One region of the Streptomyces sp. NBC_00252 genome, then DNA from elsewhere that is predicted to be linked to it. Evidence: riboswitches for the same ligand, from Rfam matches in the RefSeq annotation. Region 1 holds a riboswitch; each other region holds the start of a gene.
What was found. Region 1 has a riboswitch for cyclic di-AMP ahead of OHT77_RS19120 (transglycosylase family protein). Riboswitches for the same ligand answer to the same signal wherever they lie in the genome.
Positions count from the first base shown of each region.

Region 2: it holds a riboswitch for cyclic di-AMP, as region 1 does, so the genes downstream of both, OHT77_RS11895 (M23 family metallopeptidase) here and OHT77_RS19120 (transglycosylase family protein) in region 1, are expected to answer to the same signal.
Region 3: it holds a riboswitch for cyclic di-AMP, as region 1 does, so the genes downstream of both, OHT77_RS21825 (M23 family metallopeptidase) here and OHT77_RS19120 (transglycosylase family protein) in region 1, are expected to answer to the same signal.

Region 1 covers NZ_CP108087.1:4,415,487-4,418,783, forward strand. The annotation lists gene eno (phosphopyruvate hydratase) at 1-84, opposite strand, end outside; gene OHT77_RS19120 (transglycosylase family protein) at 416-1,117, opposite strand; cyclic di-AMP (ydaO/yuaA leader) riboswitch at 1,121-1,289, opposite strand; gene OHT77_RS19125 (transglycosylase family protein) at 1,483-2,487, opposite strand; gene OHT77_RS19130 (cytochrome P450 family protein) at 2,948-3,297, opposite strand, start outside.
Region 2 covers NZ_CP108087.1:2,792,725-2,796,021, forward strand. The annotation lists gene OHT77_RS11885 (HPr family phosphocarrier protein) at 1-226, shown strand, start outside; gene OHT77_RS11890 (GntR family transcriptional regulator) at 389-1,093, opposite strand; gene OHT77_RS11895 (M23 family metallopeptidase) at 1,282-2,037, opposite strand; cyclic di-AMP (ydaO/yuaA leader) riboswitch at 2,051-2,202, opposite strand; gene OHT77_RS11900 (M16 family metallopeptidase) at 2,417-3,297, opposite strand, start outside.
Region 3 covers NZ_CP108087.1:5,007,271-5,010,567, forward strand. The annotation lists gene OHT77_RS21820 (aldo/keto reductase) at 1-360, opposite strand, end outside; gene OHT77_RS21825 (M23 family metallopeptidase) at 448-1,458, opposite strand; cyclic di-AMP (ydaO/yuaA leader) riboswitch at 1,470-1,626, opposite strand; gene OHT77_RS21830 (PP2C family protein-serine/threonine phosphatase) at 1,860-3,038, opposite strand; tRNA gene OHT77_RS21835 (tRNA-Met) at 3,146-3,219, opposite strand; gene OHT77_RS21840 (alginate lyase family protein) at 3,272-3,297, opposite strand, start outside.

The sequences.
Region 1 (3,297 bases):
GCCGACCTCGACCTCGACCGTGGGGTTGCCTCGGGAGTCCAGGATTTCCCGGGCTACGACGACGTCGATGGACGGCACGAGCATCTCCTTCTTGGGATCTGACGCGGCTACGGCAGCACCGCAGCGGCTCTGCGAGACGAGCCTAACCGGCTCAGGGCGATTGGCCATCCGGTCGGCCGCCTGATGGACAGAACCGAGAGTAAATTGTTTCCGAACGGAACAAAAAGTCCCGGCAAGCGGCGGGCATGCCGACGGGGGCGGCGGGCCCGGGACGCAAAAAGCCCCGCCCCGGTGCGTACGGGGGAACACGCACCGGAGCGGGGAGCCCGTGGGGGACGGGGGTGACCCTCACGGGGTCTTCATGATGGACACCGCGGATATGAGGGGGCTGTGGTTCAGCTACGAGCCGCGTAGGTCACTTCAGGTGGAGCTGCTGGCCCGGGAAGATGAAGTCGGCGTCGTCGATGATGTCCTTGTTCAGCTTGAACAGCTGCTGCCAGCCGCCCTTCACCTTGTGCTTCTCGGCGATGGAGCTGAGGCTGTCGCCCTTGACGACCTTGTACTCGCCGTCACCCTTCTTGACCTTCTTGCCGGTCGGGGTGGTGACGGTCTTCTTCGCGGCCGGACGCTCGGCGGAGCGGGAGGCGGTGGTGTCGCTGCTGGAGCGCTCGCTGGTGGAGCTGCTGCTCGAGGAGCTGCCGCTGTTGGAGCCGCTGGAGCTGGAGGAGCTGCCGCCGGAGTAGGCGGCGCCCGACAGGCCGGTGCCGCAGGTGGGCCAGGCGCCCTTGCCCTGGGCGGCGAGGACCTTCTCGCCGATGGCTATCTGCTGGGACTTGGAGGCCTGGTTCGCGGTGGAGGCGTAGGCGGTGCCGCCGTACGCGGCCCAGGTGGAGGCGGAGAACTGGAGACCGCCGTAGTAACCGTTGCCGGTGTTGATGGACCAGTTGCCGCCGGACTCGCAGCTGGCGACGGCGTCCCACTCGGAGGCGGTCGCGGCGGAGGCATTGCCCGTCGCCATGAGCGGGGCGGCGATGGCGACACCGGTGACGCCGGCGAGCGTGGCGACGCGGGTGGCCTTGGACGGGCGGCGGTGCTTGCCCTTGCCGGAAAGCAGCATGGAAGATCCCCTCACCGACGCCTGCGAGGTGAGCTGTCGGGTTCGGGCCGTGTGAGTTGCCCGGCCGCGCACCTCTCGGCGCACGACTTCACCCCGAGCCGCACCCGGCATCAACTGCCGGGCCCGGCACTTACCTTGGGTCCCCCGCTCCTGCCTACGGCGCTTTACGCGACGACTGTTCCCGGAGGCCGCTGGCAGGACTCGGCGTTGCGGCAACCGGATGCTCGTGGTGACGAGCGGCCTTGACCGTAGACAGAGAATCCGTGGGAATTCAAAGACGATCAGGGCTTCTGAGACTCATCCCACACTTTCACCAAACCGGACATTCAGCGCGAAGCGTGACGTGAACTCCCGCTGTTTTCCTGCTACTTTCCGCCCGTTTCCGTCCCGACGTCCAGCGTCTGACCGGCGGCGATCCGGGTCGGATCGGCGCCTATCACCTTTTTGTTCTCGGCGTAGAGCGCACGCCATCCGCCGTCGAAGCCAAGGGAGTCGGCGATGGACGCGAGGGAGTCGCCGGCGCGGACGGTGTACGTCTGCGGTGTCACGCTCTCCTCGGCACTCGCCCCGCGATGCTTCCCGACACTCTGCTGCTCGGTCCCACCGCTCACACCGCCGCTCTCACCCGCGCCGCTCGTGTCATCGAGCGCTCCGGTGTCGACGAGGCTCGATTTACCCGCCGCCTGGGCCGAGTTGTCCGATTCGTCGAGTTTCGGAGAGGCCTCGACCGGGGTGCCACGCTTCGAAGGAGTGGTGGACTTGTCGGACTTGGTGGAGTTGGTCGAGTTGTCCGTCGCGGTGGGCGAGGGGCTCACCGAGGAGTCGGACGAACCGGACGACGATGAATCCGTGGTGCCGGAATCGGACAGGCCGGACGAGGCGGACGTGTCCGAGGAGCCGGAGGAGTCCGAAGAGCCGGAGGAACCGGTGGAGTCCGTCGCACCGGCCGACGGGGAGTCACTCGCGACGCCGGTGTCGACGTCCGTCGAACCCGAGTTCGTGGTGAGGCCGGAGAGCAGCGCGCAGGTGAGCCACGGGGTGGTGCCCTCGGCGTCGAGGATCTTCTCGGCGACGGCTATCTGCTGCGAGCGGCTGGCCAGGTCGGGGCTCGGGGCGTAGTCGAGGCCGCCGTACTTGTCCCAGTCGTCCAGGGACATCTGCAGCCCGCCGTAGTAGGCGTTGCCGCTGTTCTCGCTCCAGGAGCCGCCGCTCTCGCAGTTGGCCACCTTGTCCCAGGTGGTGCCGTCGGCGGCGTTCGCTGAAGCGGCGCCGAGCAGCGGGATCGCGATGGCGGAGCCGGTCACCCCGGCCGCGACGAGCAGAGCCGGAGCCTGACGGGGGCGACGGTGACGACCGTTCCCGGAGAGCATGCGGAGGCCTTTCGCGTGACAGCGGGGGACCGCGCGGCGGAGGGGGGTTGAGGTCGTACGGGTCGCCGCGCTGGTAGGTGAACGTATCCACAGTCGATCACTTGTCACAAGTTAATGCCACGGAGATCACGTGAAGATCACAGAGTTGAAGAAGTGTCACTTTCGGGTTTAGGGGGCGGGGTGACGGGTTCAGGGGGGTGGATTCGCGGGGTGGGGTGTGTGGGTGGGGAGGTGGGGTTGGTGGGGCGGGGTGGCTGGCTGGGAGGGCGAGTTGGAGGGGCCGGATGACTGGGTGGGGAGGGCGAGTTGGCGGGGCGGGGTCGCTGGGTGGGGGGGCGGGTTGAGGGGGCGGGACGACTTGTTGGTGGGCCGGGTTCGGGGGTGGGCCGGTTGGTGGGTCGGGTTCACGGGTGGGCTGGGTTCGGGGGCGGGTCGCGGGGTCTGACGACCGTCCGTCCGTTCAGCGGCGTTCCGGGGTGAACTCCACTGGCAGGGTGCGCAGTCCGCGCATGATGAGCCCGCCGCGCCAGCGCAAGTCGGCCGGGTTTCCGGCGAGTTGGAGGTCGGGGAGGCGGGTGAGGAGGGTGGCCAGCGCGGTCTGGCCCTCCAGGCGGGCGAGCGGGGCGCCGAGGCAGTAATGGATCCCGTGGCCGTAACCGAGGTGTTGATTGTCACGCCGTCCGAGGTCGAGGACGTCCGGGTCGGCGAACCGCTCCGGATCACGGTCCGCGGCGGCGAGCACGACCAGCACGGGGTCGCCGGCCGCGATGTCCTTCCCGCCGAGGGTGAGGGGCTGCGTGGCGAACCGCC
Region 2 (3,297 bases), 1.6 Mb from region 1:
CTCCATCTTCGTCCGGGCCACCACGGCCTCGGGTATCCCCGTGACGATCGCCAAGGCCGACGGCAACCCCGTCAACGCGGCCTCCATGCTCGCGGTCCTGGGCCTGGGCGCCCAGGGCGGCGAGGAGATCGTCCTCGCGTCCGACGCCGAGGGCGCGGACGCGGCCCTCGACCGCCTCGCGAAGCTGGTCGCGGAAGGCCTCGAGGAACTCCCCGAGACCGTCTGAGAACCACCCAATTGAGGGTTGCGGTGCTTTTGGCCCAAAACCCGGTGCACCACAACCTCGAAGGGCTCGTCCGAATTACCGGGCGAGCCCTTCGCAATTCCATTTGTGGGCAGCATAAATAATCCCCCGCGAATTAGCCCCTCTTTGTATACGGTGCCCGTGTTAATGCCGCAGACCCGACATGTTTACGGGAGGTTGCGAAGTCCTCACACGGTCCGTGCCGTTCGCGCCGTTCGCCCCGCCCGGAAAGCGCAACCGGTGCGCGGTGCCCGCGCGCTCGGTGTGCAGGGCGGTGATCGCCCGGGCGCGCTCGCTGTCACCGCGGGCCACGGCGTCCACGATGGCGCCGTGCTCGGCCCAGGACTCCACGGGGTTGGCCGGGGCGTCCACCGCGTACATCCAGGCGATCTTGTGCCGCAGCTGGGTCAGCATCGAGGTCAGCGCGGGGCTCCCGGAGGCCTGGGACAGCGTCTCGTGGAACCAGCTGCCCAGGGAGCGCAGATCCTCGCTGTTGCCCCGTCTGGCGCGCTCCTGGCCCAGCCTGACGAGGCCGCGCAGCACCTTGAGGTGGGCCTCGGTGCGCCGCTGGGCGGCCCGTGAGGCACCGAGCGGCTCCAGCAGCATCCGCATCTCCAGCAGGTCGGCGGCCTCCTGCTCGGTCGGTTCCGCGACGCACGCGCCCGCGTGCCGCCGGGTCACCACGAACCCCTCGGCCTCCAGCGTGCGCAGGGCCTCCCGGACCGGGACGCGCGAGACCCCGTACCGGCGCGCGAGGAGTTCCTCCGTGAGCCGGCTGCCGCGCTCGTAGACACCGGCGACGATGTCGTCCCGGATCGCCGTGCATACCGAGTGCGCCGGAATACGCATGTCCGACCTCCGCCTTAATCCCCGTGAAACGTCGACGATTGACGTGTGTTCCGTGACTCTATTGCAATGAGCGGGAATTTCCGATGGGGGGCCGGAATCCATGCATATTTTTTGGACAGGAGGGCTCCGGAAACGCCGAAAGCCCCGGCTGGGCGGGCCAGGGCTTCGGGAAGTGCGGTACCGCGTCGTCAGACGTTCACGCCGTGCTTGCGGAGGTAGGCGACGGGGTCGACGTCCGAGCCGTACTCGGCGGTGGTGCGGGCCTCGAAGTGGAGGTGCGGTCCGGTGACGTTGCCGGTCGCCCCGGAGAGGCCGATCTGCTGGCCCGGGGTGACGCTCTGGCCGACGGAGACACCGATGGACGACAGGTGGCCGTACATGGTGTACATGCCGTCGGCCATCTTGATCACCACTTGATTGCCGTACGAGCCGCCCCAGCCGGTGTCGACGACGGTGCCGGAGCCGACCGCGTGGACGCTGGTGCCGGTCGAGGCGTGGAAGTCGATGCCGGTGTGGGCGCCGGAGGACCAGAGGGAACCGCCGGTCTTGTAGCCGGTGGAGACGTACGAGCCGGTGACCGGTGAGACGAAGGTGTTGAGCCTCTCGCGCTCGGCGGCGCGGGCGGCGCGTACCTTGGCCTCGCGCTCGGCCTTGGCCAGTGCGGCGGCCTTGGCGCGGGCGACCTCCTTGGCCAGCGCCTCGTCTGCGGCCTGCTGCTGGGCGACGGCCTGGGCGTCGATCTGCTCGGCGACGGCGTCGCCCATGGCGATGACGGGGGTGAGACCGGTCTGTTCGGGGGCGGGCTCCGCGGCGAACGCCGGGGCGCTCGCGAGGGTGCCGACGACGCCGGTGGTGGTGAGGGCCGCGACACTCGCGACACGAACGGTGGTGCGGTGGGTCCGGCTCGGGCGACGGTGCTTCCCGGTGGCGCGGGTGAACGCCATGGAGTGGCTGGTCCTTTCCTTCCTTCTCGCCTACCGGGTTAGCTGACGGGTTCGGAGCAGGAAGGTCTCCTACGGACTCCCTCGACGGGCGTCCGATTCACCCCAGGGACATGGGTCCCCGGCTCCCCTGGCTCGCGCCGTACGGGGACTCGGCGATGACTGTCCGGTGCCGCGAGTGCGGCGCGGTGCCTGACGGACAGCCGGACCGACGCTAAGGGGGGCCACTTTCAATCCCCAAACGGATCACGGTTTTTGTTGCGCACGCCACAGGGCAGACAGGCAACCTCTCCCCCAATTCGGACAATAGGGGGCCCTGGTGACTCTTCCGTCACCAGGGCCCCCACGCGCGCGTGCCGCCCGTCGGCCCGCTACGGGTCGTCTACTCGGCCGGTACGACGGTCACTTCGCCGATGCCGAGCGCCTCCACGGGCGCCTTGATCTGCTCCGCGTCGCCGACCAGGACCGTCACCAGACGGTCCACCGGGAAGGCGTTCACGACCGCCGCGGTGGCCTCCACCGTGCCGGTCGCGGCGAGCTGTTGGTACAGCGTCGCCTGGTAGTCGTCGGGCAGGTGCTGCTCGACCTGGTCGGCCAGCGTGCTCGCGACGGCCGCGGCGGTCTCGTACTTGAGCGGCGCCACCCCGACGAGGTTCTGCACGGCGACGTCGCGCTCGGCGTCGGTGAGGCCGCCCTCGGCGAGCTTGCGCAGGACCGTCCACAGGTCGTCCAGCGCGGGACCGGTGTTCGGGGTGTCCACGGAGCCGCTGATGGCGAGCATCGCGGCGCCCGTGCCGTCGGGTGCCGAACGCAGCACCTGGCCGAACGCCCGCACACCGTAGGTGTAGCCCTTCTCCTCGCGCAGGACGCGGTCCAGGCGGGAGGTGAGGGTGCCGCCGAGGCAGTACGTGCCGAGCACCTGGGCCGGCCACACGCGGTCGTGCCGGTCGGCTCCGACACGGCCGATGAGCAGCTGCGTCTGGACGGCGCCGGGACGGTGCACGATCACGACGCGCCCGGTGTCGTCGGCGGTGACCGCCGGCACGGGGCGCGGCTGCGCGGCGGAGCCCGTCCACGAACCCAGGGTGTCCGCGAGCAACGCGTCCAGGTCGATGCCGGTGAGGTCGCCGACGACCACGGCGGTGGCCGTCGCGGGGCGGACGTGCCGCTCGTAGAAGGCGCGTACGGACGCCGAGTCGATCTTCTCGACGGTCTCCTCGGTGCCCTGGCGCGGACGCGACATGCGCGAGGTCGCCGGGAACA
Region 3 (3,297 bases), 590 kb from region 1:
GTCGATGTAGTCGGTGCCCAGGCGGCGCAGGGAGGCGTCGGCCGCGGCCTTGATGTTGGCGGCGGACAGGCCCGGGTACTCGGGGTGCTGGCTGACCTTGGTGGCGATGACGACGTCGGAGCGGTTGCCGCGGGCCTTGAGCCACTTGCCGATGACGGTCTCGGACTCACCGCCCTTGTTGCCCTCGATCCACGCCGTGTACGAGTCGGCGGTGTCGACGAAGTTGCCCCCGGCGGCCGTGTAGGCGTCGAGCACGGCGAAGGAGGCCGCCTCGTCGGCGGTCCAGCCGAACACGTTGCCGCCGAGGTTCAGCGGGAAGATCTCCAGATCGGACCGGCCCAGCTTGCGAAGAGAAGTCATGCCGTACGTCAACGCCCGCGCCGGAACCGGATATTCCGGCACAGCACGGGCGGACGGGGTCGACTCAGGGTCCGGTCAGGGGGCTGCTCAGGGGTTGAGGCCCTTGCTGCGCAGCCAGGGCGCCGGGTCGCTCGCGGTCGCGGCACCGTTGATGTGCACCTCCAGGTGGAGGTGCGGCCCGGTGACGTTGCCGGTGGCGCCCACGCGGCCGATGACCTCGCCGGTGGAGACCTTCTGCCCGACGCTGACGTTGATCGAGGACTGGTGGCAGAACCACAGCTCGGTGCCGTCGTCGAGGGTGAGGATCGTGCGGTACCCGTACGACCCGGCCCAGCCCGCCTCGGTGACCGTGCCGCTGTGGACGGCCTTGATCAGCGTGCCGGTGGGCGCGGCGAAGTCGAGACCCGTGTGGTACCCGGAGGACCACATCGAGCCGGCCTGGCCGAAGGTCCCGGTGATCGTGTACGAGGCGACGGGCAGCGTGTACTGCTTGGCGAGTGCGGCGAGCTTCGCGGCCTCGGCCTTCTTCTTGGCGGCGTCCTCCGCGGCCTTCTTCGCGTCGGCTGCCTTCTTCGCGGCGTCCTTCTCGGCTTTGGCGGCGGCGTCGACGGTCTGCTTGGCGACGGCGGCCTCGGCGACGGCCTGCGTCCTGCCGTCGACCTGCACCTGCTGCGACTCGGCCTGCGCCATGATCCGGTTCCGGAGCAGCTCGCCCGCGTTCGAGGCGCCCTTGGCGGTCTCGGTGGTGGTCACGCCGACGCTGCTGAGCGCGGTCGCGGAACCCTTGGGGGTGCTGCCGGACGAGTCGTCCAGGAGGTGGCCCACCGAGGGCAGGTCGGGCATCGAGATGGAGACCGGCGGCTTGCCGGTGTTGGCGCTGGCCATGCCGCCCGCGCTGACGGCGGCTATGACACCGACGCCCAGGACGGTGGAGCTGCGGGCGAATCCTCCGCCACCACGCTGCTTCGCGACACGGTGCTTGCCGCGGTTGGGGGAAACGGTCTCCGCGCTGGGATTCCACTCCTCCCAGGGGCCCTCGTCGGGGCGGTAACCGCCGTAGACGACAGGGGCTTCAGGGGCAGCCTGGTTTGACGCCACGTGGGCGTGCTCCTTTCCTTCCTTCTCGCCTACCGGGTTAGCTGACGGGTTCGGAGCAGGAAGGTCTCCTACGCGCGTAAACAGGCCGTGTCTCCACGGCTGTCGACGAGCGATTCACCCCAAGTGGTGGTTCCCCGGTTCCCTTGCGGGATTCGGCGCGTGCGCACGGAGCCGTCTCTTGTGACGGCCGGGACGACCGCGCTGCGTTATCGAACGTTAATAGACACGGGCGCCCGTTTCCAAGCTGTTCGGCTTGATCATTAACCTTTCCTTGCTGGACGAACAGCCCACCACCGGCGAAAAACGGGCGAGTTGGCCAAGTCTCAGAATTCCCACAGGTATTGACGGTATGTCAGTTGTTATGCGGAGGGCACCCGCCCGGTCACACCTGGTAACAGCGGCTAGGGATGCCGTACGGCGATCATCGCCATGTCGTCCGTCATCCAGCCCCCGGAGTACCGCCGCACCTCCTTGGCGAGGATGCCGAGCAGCACCTCGGGGGTACGGAAGGTCCGCCCGGCCAGCCGCGCCGCCGGGTCGTAGAAGACCCCGCGGGAGTCCCGCGCCTCGGACAGCCCGTCGGTGTGCACGAGAAGAGTGGCCCCGCCCGGGAAGGCGAACTCCTCGGCCCGGTCGGGCCAGACCCCCAACTCGCCCATTCCCAGGGGCAGTGCGGGCTCCCGGACCTGCAACGTGCTGACGGTGCCGTCCACGTGGAGGAGCAGCGGCGGCGGATGCCCCCGGTCGACGATGCGTACGACGCCGTCGCCGTGCGGGAGTTCGGCGAGGACGGCCGTGGTGAACCCCTCGAACGCGTCGAGCCCGTCGCGCCGGGTGCCCTCACGCGCGAGCGCCCGCTCCAGCCGCTGCGCGACCGCCTCCAGGGTCGCCTCCTGCTCGGCGGCCTCCCGGAACGCCCCGATGACCACGGCGACGGCGGCGACCGCGCCCATGCCCTTGCCGCGCACGTCACCGACGACCAGCCGTACCCCGTGCGGGGTGTCCTGCACCGCGTACAGGTCGCCGCCGATGAACGCGCCCTCCTGCGCCGCCTCGTAGCGGGCCGCGATCTCGAACCCGCCGATGCGCTCGGCCGGTTCGGGCAGTACGGCCCGTTGGGCGGCCTCGGCGATCTCGCGCGCGGAGGCGAGCTGTTCGCTGCTGCGGCGGACCAGGAGGTTGATGAGGACGGCGAGGACGGCGACCGTCGCCACGGTGGCGACCTCGGTCAGCGCGTCGGTGTCGTAGACGATGCCGAGCCTGATGTGGATGGCGAGGACGACGGCGACGGACGCGAGGCCGGTGAGGACGGTGCCGCGCCGGGAGTAGAGCGGGGCGGCCACCAGCGGGGCGGCGGTGAAGAGCGGGGCCGCCGTGAAGTCGGCCGCGGTGAGGTAGTCGTAGAGCGCGGCGGCGATCAGCAGCAGGACGGGGAGGCGGCGGACGACGGCGCGGGTGTACGAGATCCGCCGGCCCTCGCTCTCGGGCCGGGGCGCGGGGCTGTCGCCGAGGCCGGGGTCGGGCACGGGATCGCCGGGCAGACGCCCGCCGGCTCGCACATACGGACCCTCCTCCTCCACGGAACCAGTTTTTCCCGGTGGGGGGAGGGCGGCGAGCGGGGTGGGCCGACAGGGGGAGAAACACCAAGGGCCGGAATCCATTTCTGGATTCCGGCCCTTGGCCTGAGTAGCGGGGACAGGATTTGAACCTGCGACCTCTGGGTTATGAGCCCAGCGAGCTACCGAGCTGCTCCACCCCGCGCCGTTGTGATTGCAACTATACGCCATGCGCGGGGTCCGATGTCACACGGGTTTCAGTCGGCCGGATTCTCGGCGTGCG